Regions from separate parts of the Streptomyces sp. NPDC056222 genome, predicted to be linked through region 2. Evidence: riboswitches for the same ligand, from Rfam matches in the RefSeq annotation. Region 2 holds a riboswitch; each other region holds the start of a gene.
The links. A riboswitch is a leader RNA that binds a small molecule or an ion and turns the genes downstream of it on or off. The one in region 2 is predicted to bind cyclic di-AMP.
Positions count from the first base shown of each region.

Region 1: another riboswitch for cyclic di-AMP. It lies ahead of ACFC0D_RS18660 (transglycosylase SLT domain-containing protein); the one in region 2 lies ahead of ACFC0D_RS32765 (transglycosylase family protein).
Region 3: another riboswitch for cyclic di-AMP. It lies ahead of ACFC0D_RS32970 (M23 family metallopeptidase); the one in region 2 lies ahead of ACFC0D_RS32765 (transglycosylase family protein).

Region 1 covers NZ_JBHJTL010000035.1:65,063-71,131, forward strand. The annotation lists gene ACFC0D_RS18655 (phosphocholine-specific phospholipase C) at 1-1,313, shown strand, start outside; cyclic di-AMP (ydaO/yuaA leader) riboswitch at 1,589-1,774, shown strand; gene ACFC0D_RS18660 (transglycosylase SLT domain-containing protein) at 1,779-2,681, shown strand; gene ACFC0D_RS18665 (hypothetical protein) at 2,858-4,009, shown strand; gene ACFC0D_RS18670 (hypothetical protein) at 4,147-5,319, opposite strand; gene ACFC0D_RS18675 (DPP IV N-terminal domain-containing protein) at 5,475-6,069, opposite strand, start outside.
Region 2 covers NZ_JBHJTL010000105.1:15,893-21,961, forward strand. The annotation lists gene ACFC0D_RS32755 (cytochrome P450) at 1-825, shown strand, start outside; gene ACFC0D_RS32760 (transglycosylase family protein) at 1,005-1,931, shown strand; cyclic di-AMP (ydaO/yuaA leader) riboswitch at 2,191-2,366, shown strand; gene ACFC0D_RS32765 (transglycosylase family protein) at 2,370-3,056, shown strand; gene eno (phosphopyruvate hydratase) at 3,408-4,694, shown strand; gene ACFC0D_RS32775 (septum formation initiator family protein) at 4,856-5,329, shown strand; gene ACFC0D_RS32780 (DUF501 domain-containing protein) at 5,454-5,993, shown strand; gene ACFC0D_RS32785 (exopolyphosphatase) at 5,990-6,069, shown strand, end outside.
Region 3 covers NZ_JBHJTL010000107.1:14,345-20,413, reverse strand. The annotation lists gene ACFC0D_RS32980 (MFS transporter) at 1-932, shown strand, start outside; gene ACFC0D_RS32975 (PP2C family protein-serine/threonine phosphatase) at 1,047-2,264, shown strand; cyclic di-AMP (ydaO/yuaA leader) riboswitch at 2,477-2,624, shown strand; gene ACFC0D_RS32970 (M23 family metallopeptidase) at 2,636-3,730, shown strand; gene ACFC0D_RS32965 (PrsW family intramembrane metalloprotease) at 3,976-5,283, opposite strand; gene trmB (tRNA (guanosine(46)-N7)-methyltransferase TrmB) at 5,342-6,069, opposite strand, start outside.

The sequences.
Region 1 (6,069 bases), on a different contig from region 2:
AGAAGTTCACCGACGCGCGGCCCGGCGACCCGCTGTACGACCGCGGCATGGGGTCGGTTCCCAAGGTCACCGGCTCGACCCCGGACGACATCGCCGCCGCGATCCGCGCCGACGTCGTCGCCGGCACGCTCCCCCAGGTCTCCTGGGTCGTGGCCAACGAGGCCTTCTCCGAGCACCCGTACGCCCCGCCCGGCGACGGCGCGCACTTCGTGGACCTCGTCTACCGCGCGCTCGCCGCGAATCCCGAGGTGTTCGACGGGACGGTCCTCTTCCTCAACTACGACGAGAACGACGGATTCTTCGACCACGTCCCGCCGCCGGTCGCGCCGCCCGGAACCCCGGGCGAGTACCTCGACGGCGTCCCGATCGGGCTCGGTTTCCGGGTCCCGATGCTCGTCATGTCCCCGTGGACGCGTGGCGGCTGGGTCAGCTCGGAGGTCTTCGACCACACCTCCGTCCTGCGGTTCATGGAGACCTGGACGTCCGCCCTCGGCACCCCCGCCGCGTGCCCCAACATCAGCGCCTGGCGGCGCAAGGTCACGGGCGACCTGACCGGGGTCTTCGACTTCGGGAACCCCGTCTTCGGCGTTCCCGCGGGGCTCCCGTCCACCGCCAAGGTGATCGGGCAGTCGACCTGCGCCCCCCTGCCCAACCCGGTCCCGCAGGACAACGCCCTGCCCGCGCAGGAGGCCGGCACCCGCCCGGCGCGCGCCCTGCCGTACCAGGTCAACGGCAACCTCGACCGGTTCGAGTTCGGTGCCGCGGGCAAGATCCTGGCCTGGTTCTCCATGACGAACCAGGGCTCGCAGGCGAAGCGCGCGGCGCACTTCACGATCCATCCGCACCAGCACCGGTCCACGGCGGCGTGGCAGTACACCGTCGACGCGGGCACGACGTCCACGGACTACTTCAACATCGGGACGGGCTCGGGGTCGGGCAAGTACGACATCTCGATGATGGGCCCCAACCGCTTCCTGCGCCGCTTCATCGGCGACGCCTCGAAGCCGGGCAAGGCGATCGAGGTCGCGGCGCGCTTCGCGACCGAGCCGGGCACGGGGAAGACGGCGATCTACTTCGCGATGAAGAACGCCTCCACCACTCCGGTGACGTTCACCATCCGCTCGAACGCCTACCGCTCCGACGGGCCGTGGACGTACACGGTGGCGGCGAACTCCTCGCGCGAGGACCACTTCAACGCCGTGGCGTACCACAACGGCTGGTACGACTTCACCGTCCTCGCCGACATCGACGGCACCTGGTCGCGCCGCTACACGGGCCACATCGAGACCGGCACCGCGAGCATCACAGGCTGACACACAGCCGCACTCCCCACCAAAAGGGACACAAGGGTCTTTATTATCCCTTGTGTCCCTTTTCTCAACTCACCTGAATTTACCCTAATGACCGATTTGACACCCCTGGTGAGATGAATCACGCAAAGGGCCTGCAACCATCTCCTCGCACCTTCCGTCCCCTTGCCCTTCAAGGAAGTTCGGCGGGGTGGGCGCGGCGGAAATCCCCTCGGCGAATTACCCACGTACGCGACGTCTTGTTTCTGTCGACATTTCTCGCCTACGGTCACCTCGACCCGGACGGATCGCCGAATCCTGCCACCGTCCGAAAAGACCGATCATTCACCCGAAGGCAGGAGCGGGGGACCCACTATTCGCCGGTCCGGATTCTCCGGAGCGGCTCGGGGTGAAGTCGCACGTGTGCGGCCGGGCATCTCCAGCCCGAACCCGACAGCTCACCCCGCAGGCGCCGGAGAGGAATGCATCATGCCCGCACACGGTAAGCACCGGCGCCCCAAGCGACGTCCCCTGACCCGCGGTATCGCCCTTGCGAGCACGGGTGGCGCCGCACTGGCCCTGCCCCTGGTCGCCACGGCCACCGCTCATGCGACGCCCCAGACGGCCCCCGCGACCGCCCCCGCCGAGAAGACCGTCTTCAGCGCCCCGGCGAAGATCGCGGAATCAATTCCGGCCGCCCAGAATTCTGCCGCCAAGATTTACAAGGTCGTCCGCGGCGACTCCCTTTCGGTGATCGCGCACGAGCAGGACGTCCAGGGCGGCTGGAAGGCCCTGTACCGCGCGAATCGCAGCGCCGTGGGTGACAACCCGTCACTTATCCACCCTGGCCTCGAACTGACGCTCAGCGGGAAATCCGCCACCGCCCCGAAGCAGCCCAAGCAGTCGAAGTCCTCGGCCCGTTCGGACGCCGACCGGGCCGACCGCTCGCAGCAGCGGAGCACCGCTCCGGCCAAGGCCGCTCCCGCCAAGGCCGCTCCCGCGAAGCCCGCCGCCGCGGCTTCCGGGAAGGCCGCCGCCGCAGCCCCCAAGGCCGCCCCGGCGAAGACCTACGCCAACAACCTCGACGGCTGGATCCGCGAGTCGCTGGACGTCATGGCGCGCTACGGCATCCCGGGCTCGTACGACGGGATCCACCGCAACATCATGCGCGAGTCCTCGGGCAACCCGCAGGCCATCAACCTCTGGGACTCGAACGCCGTCAAGGGCACGCCGTCCAAGGGTCTCCTCCAGGTCATCGAGCCGACCTTCCTCGCCTACCACGTGCCGGGCACGTCGATGGACCTCTTCGACCCCGTCGCCAACATCACCGCGGCCTGCAACTACGCCGCGGACCGCTACGGCTCCATCGACAACGTCAACGGGCCGTACTGATCCCCTGCTCCGCGTCGACTCCACGCCCCGGCCCCGGTCCCTCATGGGCCGGGGCTTCGGCGTCCCGCCAAGCGGTCTGGGGCATTCCGTCCCCATGTCGCGTTCATGGCGTGCACCATGGGCGACTGATGATCCGCGACGGGGATCGCGGATCCCGTCCCTGGGGGGAACGACGTATGAAGAGAACGCTTGCCCTGTGCGCGGCCGTCGCCGCGGTGTCCGGTCTGCTCACGGTTGCCGGTCCGGCCGTCGCCCAGACGCCCGGCGCGACCGCCTCACGGTGCACGTCCGGCCCGACCGTACTTCCCTCGCTCCCGCCGGACGCCCGTGGCGGGATCTCCACCGAGGGCGTGCACGATCTCGGCCCGCGCGGCCTGGCCGTGGGCGCGAGCGGCGGCCTGCCGGTGTACTGGAGGGGTGAGCGGCTGCACCGTGTGCCGCTGCCCGAGGGCTACGACGAGGGTGCTGTCCGAGCCGTCAACCGGCAGGGACTCATGGCCGGCTGGGTGGGCCGCCGCTCGGACGGTTCGACCGCCCTGTTCAGCTACCGCCCCGGGGCCTCGTCGGTGCGGCTGTTCGCCGAGGGGGTGCCACGGGGCGCGTCCGATGTGGACGTCGACGACGCCGGGCGGATCGCGGGCGTCGACAGCGACGGCACGGCGAAGGTGTGGCGGGACGGGAAGGTCACGCGGACCCTGGCGCTGCCGCCGGACGCGGGACCGGGCACGGTCGTGACGCGGATCACCGGTGTCAACGCGCGCGGCGATGTGATCGGCGCGGCCGAGCAGTCGTACGACGGCCCCGACGGTTTCACCTGGAGCTCCTTCCCGGTGCTGTGGCCGGGGGACGGCGGCCCGGCCCGTGCGCTGCCGGTCGCGCGCGCCGAGTATCTGGTCCACAACATGGCCGAGGGCATCGACGACGCCGGGCGGGTCGTCGGGTACGTCTCGGTCAGCGACCGGTTCGACCCGGAGAGCGAGCCCTGGTCGTGGGCGCCCCCGTTCCAGGATCACGGCTCCTCCCCCGGCCTCCTCGCCGGGCAGGAGGAGGGTGAGTTCGGTGCGATCAGCCCGACGACGGGCGTCGCAGTGGGTACGGCGACGACCCACCGGGAGGGCGCCCCGCTGCTGCCCTCCCAGGCTCAGTTGTGGCCGGGGCACGGCCCGGTCCTCGCGCTGCCGTCGCTCGGCGCGGACCGCGACGCGACGGCCCGCGCCGTGTCCGACGACGACCGGGTGGGCGGAGTCGCCGTCGACGCGTCGTGGGTGGCCCGTCCGGTGATCTGGAACTGCGCGAGCCGACAGGCGTACGTGCCCCCGGGCTCGTAGCAAAGCCGGCAGGCGATGTCGGGGCGCGGACGGCCGCACCGGGTCCGTCCGCGCCCCTGACCGGTTGGGGGCGCGGACAGGGCACGCCAGGTCCGCGCCCCGACAGGTCAGTCGTCGGGAGGTCGGGCGTCGGCAGGTCAGGCGTCGAGCCGTGGCCGGGCGGACTCCGGTACGGAGGTCGTGGCGTCCGTGGTCCTGGTGCGGCCCACGGACACCCGAAGCGTCACGGCAGCCGCGACGCCCGCCACCAGGCCCCAGGTCAGGGCGGCCGGCACGCCTCCGCCGAGGACGGCGGACATGTGCAGGAGCCCCCAGCGCAGGCCCGACCCGTCCGTCGCGATCCGCAGGAGCTGGCCGGCCAGCAGCGCGAGGACGGTCGCGCAGACCGCGCCCGCCGCCATCGCCGGGACGGTGACCCGGGTGAGCAGCACAGGCAGCCGGCGCAGCGCCCACCACACGACGACGAGAATCAGCACGTCGGCGGCGCGGTACAGGAGCCAGTCGCCGAGCTGCACGCCCGCCGGGCTGTCCCATGCGCCGAGCAGCAGCCACTGCCGCAGGAGATCGCCCGGTTCGGCGAACAGCCCGCCGTCCGGGGAGACCGTCTGGATGGCGGCGGCGACCGGCTGGTACGAGAGGACCACCAGGGACAGGGCGATCACAGCGGTCCCGACGGTGGCGGCAAGGCGGGCGGCCCGAGCGGGGACCACCTCCTGCGGCACCGGACCGGCACCCTTCGCGGTGATGCGCGCGACGGCCACGGTCACGACCGCCGTGACCAGTGCGGTCGCCACCAGGGCCTGCCGCCCGGTGGAGATCACGCTCGCCAGCTGGGGCAGGATGCGGTAACTGCCGCGCCCGTGCGAGGCGATCAGCCACGGTGCGGAGACGGCGACGGCGAGCGTCCCGACCACCAGACCCCAGGCCCACAGTGCGAGCAGCGCCGCGGTCAGCCTGCCCCGTACCGGCGGCAGCCTGCGGATCAGGAGCAGCGCCCCGGACACGAAGAAGGCGAAGACCGCGAAGAACCGGATCTGCATCGCGGTGGCGTACAGGCCGAGGTAGCGGTCGGCGTCGGTCACGGCCGTGTCCCCGATCGCGCCGGCCTCTGCGTCGAACCGGACCGAGGCCGGTGGGTCGTACGACCAGGGAAGCAGCCAGCGCTCGAGCTCGGCGGCGACCTGACCGCCGAGGACGCCGGCGGAGCCCGGCAGATGAAGTGCCTGCGCACTCGCTCCCGCCCACCACAGCAACGCCGTGAGCAGCAGCCCTCCCACCAGTGCCGGTATCGCCGCGCGCCGGTATGTCATGTACGTCCCCCGTTGTGATCGGACCCCGTGCTTCCCCTTGCCGGGTGGAGGTTACGGGTTGTTGATCACATGCGCATCACCAGCCCATGTGCGACTCGACTGTTGACGTTGCGCCGGAGGAGAGCGAAGACGCTCTCCTCCGGCGCGTGTCAGGCTCAGCCGAACATCTCGCCGAGCAGCTCGGGGCCGATGGCGATGGGGGCCGGGCGGTACGCAGGAGGCTGCGTACCCATCAGCTCGCGCACCAGGAAGTCCCAGCAGCGGGTGCGGACATGGGCCAGGCAGTCGATGAACGTGTGCTCGGCGCCGGGCACGATGTGCAGCTCGAAGTCCTTGCCGGCGGCGAGGAGCCGGTCGGCGAGCCGCAGCGTCTGCTCGGGGTGGACCTGGTCGTCCATCTCGCCGTGGATGAGCAGCAGCTTGCCCGCCAGCCGGTCCGCGAGCTCCAGGCTGGAAGTGCGGGCCCAGGCCTCGGGATTGTCCGCGCCGTCGTACGTCTCCACGAAGCCCAGGTTGAAGTGGAGGGCGTCGTGCGAGCCGGCGAGGGCGACTCCGACCTTGTACACCTCGGGGAAGTCCAGCATCGCCCGCGCCGCGGCGAACCCGCCTCCGGAGTGGCCGAACACTCCCGTCCGGTCCAGGTCCATCCAAGGCCGGGTCTCGGCCAGCTGCCGCAGGGCGGCAGCGTGGTCGGCCAGGCAACCCGCGTCGGCCAAGTGACCGTAGGAGGCGTCATGGAAGGCCTTGCTC
Region 2 (6,069 bases):
GACCTCATCCACGAGTTCGCGTTCCCGCTGCCCATCTACGCGATCTGCGACCTGCTCGGCGTTCCGCGCGAGGACCAGGACGACTTCCGGGACTGGGCCGGGATGATGATCCGGCACGGCGGAGGGCCGCGCGGCGGGGTGGCGCGGTCGGTCAAGAAGATGCGCGGCTATCTGGCGGAGCTGATCCACCGCAAGCGGCTCGACCCGGGCGACGATCTGATCTCGGGGCTCATCAAGGCGTCCGACCACGGCGAGCACCTCACCGAGAACGAGGCCGCCGCCATGGCCTTCATCCTTCTCTTCGCGGGGTTCGAGACCACGGTCAACCTGGTCGGCAACGGCGTGTACGCCCTGCTGCGCAACCCGGGCGAGCGCGAGCGGCTCCAGGCCTCGATCGCGGCGGGGGAGCGGGGACTCCTGGAGACCGGTGTCGAGGAGCTGTTGCGCTACGACGGGCCGGTGGAGATGGCGACCTGGCGGTACGCGATGGAGCCGCTGACCATCGGCGGGCAGGAGATCCCGGCGGGCGACCCGGTCCTCGTCGTGCTCGCCGCCGCCGACCGTGACCCGGCGCGCTTCGACGAGCCGAACACCCTTGATCTGTCGCGGCGGGACAACCAGCACCTGGGGTACGGGCACGGCATCCATTACTGCATCGGCGCTCCGCTCGCCCGGCTGGAGGGACAGATCGCGCTCGCGACGCTCCTGACTCGCCTGCCGGACCTGCGACTTGCCGCCGATCCTGCCGATCTGCGGTGGCGCGGCGGGCTCATCATGCGTGGATTGCGCACGCTTCCGGTCGAGTTCTCCCCTTTGGGTGGCTGACGGTCCGTCAAGACTGTGACTTTTACGTGATCTCCGCTGCATCGACTTGTTACTGACGTTCGAATGCCGCTACGTTCACCGTCATCTCAGCAGTCACGCGAAAGGCCCTCCGTATGCGCTCCGGGAACGGACGACACCGCAGACCCCGCCAGGCCCCCGCCATAGTGGTCGCCGCAGGCGTGACCGGATCCGCGCTGGCGATGCCGCTGCTCGCCGCGGGCTCCGCCTCCGCCGCCGACGCCGCCACCTGGGACCGGGTGGCCGAGTGCGAGACGGGCGGCCTGTGGAGCGCACACTTCGGCAACGGCCTCTACGGCGGACTGCAGTTCACGCAGGAGACCTGGGAGACGTACGGCGGTCTGGCGTACGCGACCAGTGCGGACCTCGCGAGCCGTGCCCAGCAGATCGCGGTTGCCGACAAGGCGCTCGCCGCCGGCTCCACGCAGTGGGCCACCTGCGCCCCGATCGCCGGACTGACGAACGACGGCCTCGCGCCCGGCGTCGACCCGGGGCCTGCGATCACTCCGGAGGAGCCCACGGGCCCGGTCGAGGAGTCGAACCGGACGGCGGGCCTTCCGGCCACCCCCGGGGCCACCACCCCCGAGACCGTCACCCCCGGGACCACCGCGCCCTCGACGTCGAGCCCGACCGCCGTCCCCGAGACCTCCGTCACGCCTTCCGCGCCGGCGACTCCGGGCACCGGTAAGCACCGCGGTGACGCGGCCCCGGAGGAGACGGCCAATCCGGGCAAGAGTGGTGAAAACGGTCGACATGCCGCACCAACGGACACTCCGGCTGATGCGCCGACAGGCGAGGCGACCCCGGGCGGGAATGGGGAGAAGTCGGACAGTACGGATGTAGCGGGCTCCGGGGATGTCAAGGACTCCAAGGACTCCGCGGGTGTTACGGACACCAAGGGCAACTCGGGCGAATACACCGTCAAGCCCGGCGACAACCTCACCGACATTGCACGGGAGAACGAACTCCCGGGCGGCTGGGGCGCTCTCTATGACGCCAACCGCTCGACGGTGGGTGCCGATCCCGACCTCATCATCCCTGGCCAGAGCCTCGACCTGACGATCGATCTCCTCCCGTCGAAGGGGTAGTTCGGGGCTGTATGTCCGGTTCTGTGCAACTGAGACATGGGTCTCTTTGCCTCAACTGGCATATCGCGTCCGCAAAGTTTGCTTCCGTCACCTCTCACCTGCGTAAACACCCTTCGTCCCGAAGTGGGTACGGGCGATATTTCCCCAATGGGCCTCTTTGAACTTCGGAGAGGTCTGTGTCTACGGTCAGCACCGCTCGCCACCGCGGGCCCCGTCGACCGATACGCCGAATCCTGCCGTCGGCCGATGGGAACAGTCGTCGCGTCATGCGCCGAAGGCAGGAGCGGGGGACCCAAGGTAAGTGCCGCCCCCGGCCGTTGAGACAGGCGGCCGAGGACGCGGCTTGGGGTGAAGCCGCGCGCTAGGTCGCGCGGCCGGGCAACTCACATGGCCCGAACCCGACAGCTCACCTCGTAGGCGTCGGTGAGGAGATTCCCCATGCTGTTTTCCGCCAAGGGCAAACACCGTCGTGCCTCCAAGGCCACCCGCGCCGTCGCCCTCGCCGGCATCGCCGGTGTCGCCGTCGCCGCGCCGCTCATGACCGCCGGGTCCGCCTCGGCCGCGACCGCCTCCGAGTGGGACGTCGTCGCCCAGTGCGAGTCCGGCGGCAACTGGGCCATCAACACCGGCAACGGCTACTACGGCGGCCTGCAGTTCTCCGCCTCCACCTGGGCCGCCTACGGTGGCACCGCGTTCGCCGCCACCGCCGACCAGGCCTCGAAGTCGCAGCAGATCCAGATCGCCGAGAAGGTCCTGGCCGGCCAGGGCAAGGGTGCCTGGCCGAGCTGTGGCGTGGGCCTCTCCGGCGCCGCGTACACCGGCGCCGCCGAGAGCGCGCCGGCCCAGGCCGCTCCGGCCGCCCCCGAGCGCAAGGCCGAGCAGCCGACGACCCGCAGCGAGCAGCGGACCGCCCCGAAGGCCGAGGCGAAGACCGTCACCACCCCGACCGGCAAGAAGGTCGCGAAGGGTGACGGCGAGTACAAGGTCGTCGCCGGCGACACCCTGAGCAAGATCGCCGCCGCCCAGAAGGTCGAGGGCGGCTGGGAGAAGCTCTTCGAGCTGAACAAGGACGTCGTCGAGGACGCCGACCTGATCCACCCGGGCCAGCAGCTTCACCTGAAGTGAGCCCGGCGGTTCGCGTGAGTCCGGCGGCTCACGCGGCCCCTCCGACCCTCCCGCGGTGACCACCCCGGCCCGGCGCACCCTCCCCCGTGTGTGCCGGGCCGGGGTTCCGCGTTTCCCGGCTCCGCGTGCGCCCGGGTTCCCGGATGCGGGGTTCCCGTAGCCCCTCACCCCGCGTTACCGGTGAGTAGGTCTGGGGTGTTTTGACCCGGGATACCTGCCCTCGGGTCCTTTTTCGTCCCAGGGGGCGGGCGCCGGGCGGGCCGGAGCCCCGGAGCCGGTTAGGCTCTTGGCGCAAGGCCAAAGCGACCCTGCACAGCAAGCGTCACATCTAGCGTCACATCCCAGAAGGAGATGCTCGTGCCGTCCATCGACGTCGTCGTAGCCCGGGAAATCCTGGACTCCCGAGGCAACCCCACGGTCGAGGTCGAGGTCGGCCTCGACGACGGCAGCACCGGTCGTGCTGCTGTTCCGTCCGGTGCCTCCACCGGTGCGTTCGAGGCCATTGAGCTCCGTGACGGAGACAAGAACCGCTACCAGGGCAAGGGCGTCGAGAAGGCCGTCCTCGCCGTGATCGAGCAGATCGGCCCGGAGCTCGTCGGCTACGACGCCACCGAGCAGCGCCTGATCGACCAGGCCATGTTCGACCTGGACGCCACGGACAACAAGGCCTCGCTCGGCGCCAACGCCATCCTCGGCGTCTCCCTCGCCGTCGCGCACGCCGCGTCCGAGGCCTCCGACCTCCCGCTCTTCCGCTACCTGGGCGGCCCGAACGCGCACCTGCTGCCCGTTCCGATGATGAACATCCTGAACGGCGGCTCGCACGCCGACTCCAACGTGGACATCCAGGAGTTCATGATCGCGCCCATCGGCGCGGAGTCCTTCTCCGAGGCCCTGCGCTGGGGCACCGAGGTCTACCACACCCTCAAGGCCGTCCTGAAGACGAAGGGCCTGTCCACCGGCCTCGGCGACGAGGGCGGCTTCGCCCCGAACCTGGACTCCAACCGCGAGGCGCTCGACCTCATCCTGGAGGCCATCAAGCAGGCGGGCTACGCCCCGGGCAAGGACATCGCGCTGGCGCTCGACGTCGCCGCGTCCGAGTTCTACAAGGACGGCTCGTACGAGTTCGAGGGCAAGTCCCGCACGGCCGCCGAGATGACCGAGTACTACGAGGAGCTCGTCTCCTCGTACCCGCTGGTCTCCATCGAGGACCCGCTGTTCGAGGACGACTGGGCCGGCTGGAAGGTGCTCACCGACAAGCTGGGCTCCAAGGTCCAGATCGTCGGCGACGACCTGTTCGTCACCAACCCTGAGCGCCTCGCCCGCGGCATCGAGGAGGGCACCGCCAACGCCCTGCTCGTCAAGGTCAACCAGATCGGTTCGCTGACCGAGACCCTGGACGCCGTCGAGATGGCCCAGCGCAACGGCTTCAAGTGCATGATGTCCCACCGCTCCGGTGAGACCGAGGACGTCACCATCGCCGACCTGGCCGTCGCCACCAACTGCGGCCAGATCAAGACCGGTGCCCCGGCCCGCTCCGAGCGCGTCGCCAAGTACAACCAGCTCCTGCGCATCGAGGAGATCCTCGACGACGCCGCGGTCTACGCCGGCCGCAGCGCCTTCCCGCGCTTCAAGGGCTGACACCGGCTCACGGGCCGACACCGGCTCAGGCCGGCGTCGGCCCAGGGCCGGTAGCGGCTCAAGGGCCGTCCAGCCCGTCGTACATACGTCCCCGCACCCGGTCCCGTACCGTGTGCGGGGACGCACGCTTTACGGCGCAGGAGAAGGGGAGGCGACACGACATGGCCGCGAAGGACCGGGACCGGTTCTCGACCGCGACCCGGATCAGGCTGCTCGGCGAGCAGACCGCCGCCCGTGTCTACCGCTCCCAGACCCGCCGTCAGGCCCGCCGCTCGCGGCTCACCGGCCGCGCGGCCTTCCTCGCCCTGGTCGTCTGCTCGCTGGTGGTGGCGCTCGCCTACCCCATGCGGCAGTACGTCTCCCAGCGCGGCGAGATCGCCGAGCAGGAGCGCCAGGCCGCCGAGGCCGCCGCCCGGGTCGAGGAGCTGAGGGACGAGAAGGCCCGCCTCCAGGACCCGGCCTACGTCCGCCGCCTCGCCCGCGAGCACCTGCACTACGTGCTGCCCGGCGAGACAGGCTTCACCGTGAACGACCCCGAGGCCGAGCGCGCCCGGCGCGAGGATCAGAGCGCGGCCGACCGCCCCTGGTACTCCGACCTCTGGGACGGCGTCGACCGGGCCGACGCGAGCCGTTAGCGCCCCGGCGCGAGATGATGGGCCCACACCCCGGGCCCGGCCGGCCCCATCGCGGTCCGGTCCGTCCCACGCGACCGGGCCCGCCCGGAAGCAGACCGCCCCCGACGAGAAGACAGACGCAGGCATGGAAACGCCCCCTCCGCAGACCGCACGCACCGAGCCCACCGACGCGGACGTCGCCGCCTTCGAGGAACAGCTCGGCCGCCCGCCCCGGGGGCTGCGCGCCATCGCGCACCGCTGCCCCTGCGGCAACCCGGACGTCGTCGAGACCGCGCCGCGGCTCCCGGACGGCACGCCGTTCCCCACCACGTACTACCTGACGTGCCCCCGCGCGGCCTCGGCGATCGGCACGCTGGAGGCCAACGGGGTCATGAAGGAGATGCAGGCCCGGCTCGGCACCGACCCGGAGCTGGCCGCCGCCTACCGGGCCGCGCACGAGGACTACATCGCCCGCCGTGACGCCATCGAGGTCCTGGAGGGATTCCCGAGCGCCGGAGGAATGCCGGACCGGGTCAAGTGCCTGCACGTCCTCGTCGGCCACTCGCTGGCCGCTGGCCCCGGGGTGAACCCCCTGGGCGACGAGGCGCTCGCGATGCTGCCCGAGTGGTGGGCCAAGGGCCCGTGCGTCACGCCGTGCGCGGAAGAGAAGGAGTCCGCCCAGTGACCCGGGTCGCCGGAATCGACTGCGGCACGAACTCCATCCGCCTCCTCGTCGCCGACGTGCACCCCGACACCGGCGA
Region 3 (6,069 bases), on a different contig from region 2:
GGACGGCCGGCTTCGGGGCGCTCGCCTTCGCCCAGTCGCTGCCGGTGCTGGTCGCCGCCTCGGTGGCGACGGGCCTGGCGGGGGCGCTGTTCAACCCGGCCGTGCGGGCGTATCTCGCGGCGGAGGCGGGGGAGCGACGCGTGGAGGCGTTCGCGCTGTTCAACACGTACTACCAGGCCGGGATCCTGCTCGGGCCGCTGGTGGGGGTGGCGCTGACGGGGGTGTCGTTCCGGCTGACGTGCGTGGTGGCGGCGGTGCTGTTCGCCGTACTGACGCTGGTGCAGCTGCGGCACCTTCCGGTACGGGGGAAGCCGGCGGAGGCGGTCGAGGAGCGGGGCCAGTTCCGTACGGTGCTGACCAACCGCACCTTCTGGCTCTTCTCGCTGGCGATGACCGGCTCGTACGTCCTGTCCTTCCAGGTCTATCTGGCGCTGCCGCTCGCGGCGGACGGCACGGCGGCGACGACCGCGCTCTTCGTCGTCTCCGCGCTCGTCGCGCTGGCCGGCCAGCTGCGGATCACGGCCTGGTGCGCGCGCCGGCTGAGCCGTGAGCGGTGTCTGGTCCTCGGCCTCGTGCTGATGGGCGCGGCTTTCCTGCCGCCGGTGGCCGTGCCCGGGCTCGGGGGGCTGCTGCTGTGCGCGGCGGCCCTGGCGGTCGCGAACGCGGTGCTGTACCCGTACGAGATGGACACGGTCGTCGCGCTCTCGGGCGGGCGGTGGGTGGCCACGCACTACGGGCTCTACAACACCGTCTGCGGGATCGGGATCACGCTCGGGAACCTGGGGACGGGCGCGCTGCTCGATGTGACCGGGTGGTCGGCGACGCCGTGGCTGGTGCTGTGCGGGGTCGGGTTGGCGTGCGCGTGCGCGGTGGGGGCCCTGGGGCGCGGCGGACGGCTGAGCGCGGACGCGGTCCCGGGCGCTCGGGGGTAAGGGCCGGGGGCGCGCGGAGGTGAAGGGCGGGGGCGTAGGGGTGAGCGGCTGAGGAGGTGTCACCCACTCGGCCGAGCGGGGGTCGCCGCGCGGCGCGGCTCCCGCCACCCTGGGGTGGGCGCGGTACCGTCCGTCGCCGTGTACGGACCGGGCAGGAGAGCACAGGTGGGGCAGGGGCAGCGAGGCGCGGGCGGCGACGTGAACGGGCGTCCGCGGCCGCGAGCCGAGCAGGCCCGGCGGTTCATCCGGGCCCTGCCCCCACTCGTCATCCTCGGCGGTGTCGTCTTCGACCTCTCCACCCCGCCCTCGTACACGGCGGCCCCGATGTTCTCGGCCGCTCCGCTCATCGCGGCCCCGTTCTTCTCGATGCTCACGACCCTGCTCACCGGCATCGCCGCGATCCTGGCCGGCGTCGGTCTGCACCTCTACAACCACACGGCCACCGAAGTTCCCTCCCTCACCGAGACGTTCACCGTCGCCACCGTCGCCGCCCTCGCCCTGCTCATCAACCGGGTCGTCCTGCGCAGCGGCGAGCGGCTCGCCTCGGCCCGGGTGATCGCGGCGGCCGCCCAGAAGGCGGTCCTGCCGACGCCGGCCGAGCGGATCGGCGGCCTTCAGGTGGCGGCTCGTTACGAGGCCGCGCAGGCGGACGCGTTCATCGGCGGCGATCTGTTCGCCGTCCAGGACACTCCGTACGGGGTGCGGCTCGTGGTCGGTGACGTACGGGGCAAGGGGCTGGACGCGGTCGAGGCGGTCGCCATCGTGATCGGGGCCTTCCGGGAGGCGGCCGAGCAGGAGGCGACCCTCGAGGGCGTCGCGCAGCGGCTGGAGCGGGCGCTGGCCCGGGAGGGCACGCGGCGCTCCAGCCTCGACGCCTTCGAGGGGTTCACCACGGCCGTCCTGGCCGAGATCCCGCGCGTGGACGGACACGTACGGGTGGTGAACCGCGGTCACCCCGAGCCGCTGCTGCTGCACGCGGACGGGGGCCTGGAGCTTCTGGCGCCGAGCGAGCCGGCGCTGCCGCTCGGCATGGGCGAGTTGGCCGCCTGGCCGGACCGGGCGGACGAGAGCCCGTACCCGCCCGGCGCGACGCTGCTCTTCTACACCGACGGGCTGTCCGAGGCGCGCGACGCCGAGGGCACCTTCTACGATCCGGCCGAGCGGCTCGCCGGCCGGATCTTCCCGGGTCCCGAGGAGCTGCTGGACGCGCTCGTCGACGACGTCCGTCGCTACACGGGCGGCGGCTCCACGGACGACATGGCGCTGCTCGCCGTGAGCCGTCCGGCGACCGGGCAGCCGGAGCGGCGGCGGACGATGCCGGTGGTGCCGTGACCATGCGTAGTGGAGAGGTACCGCTGCGATAACAACTGACACACTGTCAGTTCCAACTCTTTCAGGCAGGGGTTAACTGAAGCGGGGTCAAATCGGGCTGTACTGCCTCAATCCCTTGAATGATCACTCGGAACAGCTTGGAATCCGGCCCTCCTGTCTATTAACGTTCGATAACGCAGCGCGGTCGTCCCAGCCGTCGCAAGAGACGGCACCGTGCGCACGCGCCGAATCCTGAAAAGGAACCGGGGAACCACCACTTGGGGTGAATCGGGCACCGTCGCATCCGTGCGACACCGCTCGTAGGAGACCTTCCTGCTCCGAACCCGTCAGCTAACCCGGTAGGCGAGAAGGAAGGAAAGGAGTACGCCTCCGTGGCGTCCAACACCCCTGCCCCCGAAGACACCTTCGACGGGTTCCAAGCGTTCGGTGCGCCGGGCGCCGCCGGTACGGACGACACCACGACGTGGGGGGAGTGGAACCCCACCGAGGACTCCCTTCGCCAGCAGGCCCGCTCCGGTGGCCGCCACCGGGTCGTGAAGCAGCGCTCCGCCTTCGCCCGCTCCTCCACCGTCCTCGGCGTCGGTGTCATCGCGGCCGTCGGCGCGGGTGGCATGGCCACCGCCAAGGACAAGCCCCCGGTCTCCATATCGCTCCCGGACCTGAACCTCCCGGACGCCTCCGAACTGCCGGGCGTCGGCGAGCTCATCTCCGACGAGGACGGCGCCGACGGTACGGGTTCCGGGACGAACAACCCGCAGCCGCTCACCGCCTCCCTCACCCTCTCGGCCGACAGCGCCGAGAAGACCGGCGGCGGTTCCGCGTCCGAGTCCACCGCCGACGCCGGCGAGGCGCTGCGCGCCCGCATCCTCCAGCAGGCCGAGCAGCAGCAGGCCTCCGCCGACGCGGCCGAGAAGGCCGAGGCGGAGAAGCAGGCCGCCGAGAAGGCAGCGGCCGAGGCGGCGGCGAAGGCCTCCGCGGCCGAGAAGGCCGCCGCCGAGGCGAAGAAGAAGGCGGAGGCGGAGGCAGCGGCCAAGGCCGAGGCGGAGCGGCTGGCCAAGCTCGCCGCGAGCTACTCCCTGCCCACGTCCTCGTACACCCTCACCTCCACCTACGGCCAGTCCGGCTCCATGTGGTCCTCCGGCTACCACACGGGCCTCGACTTCGCGGCGCCCACCGGCACCCCGGTCAAGGCGGTCCACGGCGGCACCATCAAGTCGGCGGGCTGGTCGGGCTCGTACGGCTACCGGATCGTCCTCGAGCTGGAGGACGGCTCGGAGGTCTGGTACGCGCACCTGTCCTCGATGACGGTGAGCGTGGGCCAGTCGGTGGGCACGGGCGAGACGATCGGCCGTGTCGGCGCGACCGGCAACGTGACCGGGCCGCACCTGCACCTGGAGGTCCACACCGCGGGCGGCGACGGCATCGACCCGGCCGCCTGGCTGCGGGACAAGGGCCTGTCGGTCTGATCCGGCCGGGAATCCCAGGCCGCTGAGGCCGCCGAGTCTTCGACGCGCCCCCACGCTCTTCGCGCGGGGGCGCGTCCCTCGTTGCGCTCCCCACGACTCCGGCGGTTCTGCGGCACCCCCACGATTCAGGCGGTCCTGGCGCTACCCCCGACGTCAGGGGTGCCGGAACACCGCATCATCCGCGGTGCCGTCGGCGTCCGGCCGCGCCCGACATGCGGCCGACCGACCCGGAGGCGCCCCGCGATCTAGCTCCGGTACGGGTTGTAGCCGCCGTAGTCGAGGTACTGGGGCGGCGCCCAGACCTGGCCCGTCGCCCGCGCGGCGTAGGTCAGGGCGGGGGATGCGACCGCCTTGCGCTGCCAGAGGTGGTGGAGCAGCTCCTGCTCACGGGCGAGGAAGTCAGGTGCGCCCGCGCCGCGCTGGGCGCGGTGGCGCAGGAAGGCGAGGGTCGTCGCGAACGCCTCGTACTCCCCGACCGCTACGGCGGCCGCCGGGCCGTACGTGCGGCGGGCGAAGTCGCGGGCGAGGGAGCGGGCCCGCATCGAGGAGAGCGCGAGCGGCTCGGCGGGGGAGAGCCAGCCGGCCGCCGCGTACGCCGGGAGCTGCCCGGATATCGTGCGCAGCTCCCGCTGCCTGCTCCATATCGCCAGCCAGGTCAGCAGACCGAACGCGGGCACCATGAAGATGCCGTACACGACGATGAAGCCCCACGGTCCGAGGACGGTCGCCGAGCTGTTCCACAGGGCGTGCACGCCCATCGAGAGGACGAGACCGGCGACCGGCAGCAGGACGCGCCGCACGCGCTGGCGCCGGGCGGCGAGGGCGGCGAAGCCGAAGCCGAGGCCGGTGAGCACGGTGAAGAGCGGATGCGCGAACGGCGACATCACGATCCGTGCGAAGAAGGTGCCCGCGGTCATCGAGCCGATGCCGGTCGTGCCGATCTCCTGGTCCTCGCCGAAGGCCCGGCCGAGATAGAGGATGTTCTCGGTGAAGGCGAAGCCGCTTGCGGTGAGGCCGGCGATCACGACGCCGTCGACGAGACCGGTGAACTCGCGGCGGCGCAGCAGGAAGATCAGCAGTACGGCGGCGGCCTTGGCGCTCTCCTCGACCACCGGTGCCACGACCGTGGCGCCGAGGGTGTCGGCGGACGCGGGGTCGGCCGTGGCGGTGGCTATCCAGCGGACCGCGAAGGAGTTGGCGATGATCGAGACGAGCGCGGCGGCGAAGGCGCCCCAGCAGAACGCGAAGATCAGGTTCCGCCACGGGCCGGGTTCGACGCGGTCGAGCCAGCGGAATGCGGCGACCAGCAGAGGGACGGGCAGGACGGCCAGGCCGAGGCCGACGAGGAACCCCTCGGTGCCGGTCTGGTCCCGCACGATCGCGAGGATCACCAGCGCGCAGAGCGTGAGCAGCGTGACCACGGCGACCGCCCGGACCACCTTGCTGCGCCAGAACGCTCGGCGGGGCCGGTAACGCCACTGGGCGCGGTCCGGGACAGCCGTGAAGTCGGGCTCCTCGGTGTCCCGGGCAGGGACGGGCACGTGGTTCGACACGTGATCGACCCTAACGACAGGGACTGACACCCCGCGAGGGAGTTCCGCCCTCGACGTCCTACTTCCTGGCGAAGAGCAGGTCGTGCACGAGGTGGCCCTTGTCGAGGCCCTGCCCCTCGAAGCGGGTGAGGGGACGGAAGGCGGGGCGGGGTGCGTAGCCGCCGTCGGCCTGCGTGTTCTCGAAGTCGGGGTGGGCGGAGAGGACCTCGAGCATCTGCTCGGCGTACTCCTCCCAGTCGGTGGCGCAGTGCAGGACGGCGCCGGGCTTCATCCGCGTCGCGAGCAGCGTGAGGAACTCGGGCTGGATCAGGCGCCGCTTGTGGTGGCGCTTCTTGGGCCACGGGTCCGGGAAGTAGACGCGGCAGCCGTCGAGGGCGTCGGTGCCGAGCATCTCGCGCAGCAGGATGATCGCGTCTCCGTTGGCGACGCGGACGTTCTCGAGCCCGTTGCGGTCGGCGAGACCGAGGAGGTTGCCCTGACCGGGGGTGTGGACGTCCACGGCGAGGATGCCGGTGCCGGGGTCGGCGGCGGCCATCTCGGCCGTGGCCTCGCCCATGCCGAAGCCGATCTCCAGGACGACGGGGAGGCCGCCGAACATCTCCTTCAGATCGAGGATCCGCTTGCCGTCGATGTCGAGACCCCAGTCGGGCCACCGCTTGAGCATTGCCTCGGCCTGCCCCGCGGTGACGCGGCTGCGGCGGGGCTGGAAGCTGCGGATGCGCCGTTCGTGGTGCGAACCGGCGGGATCGGGCAGGGGCCCTTCCCCGGCGGCGAACCTCTGGCTGC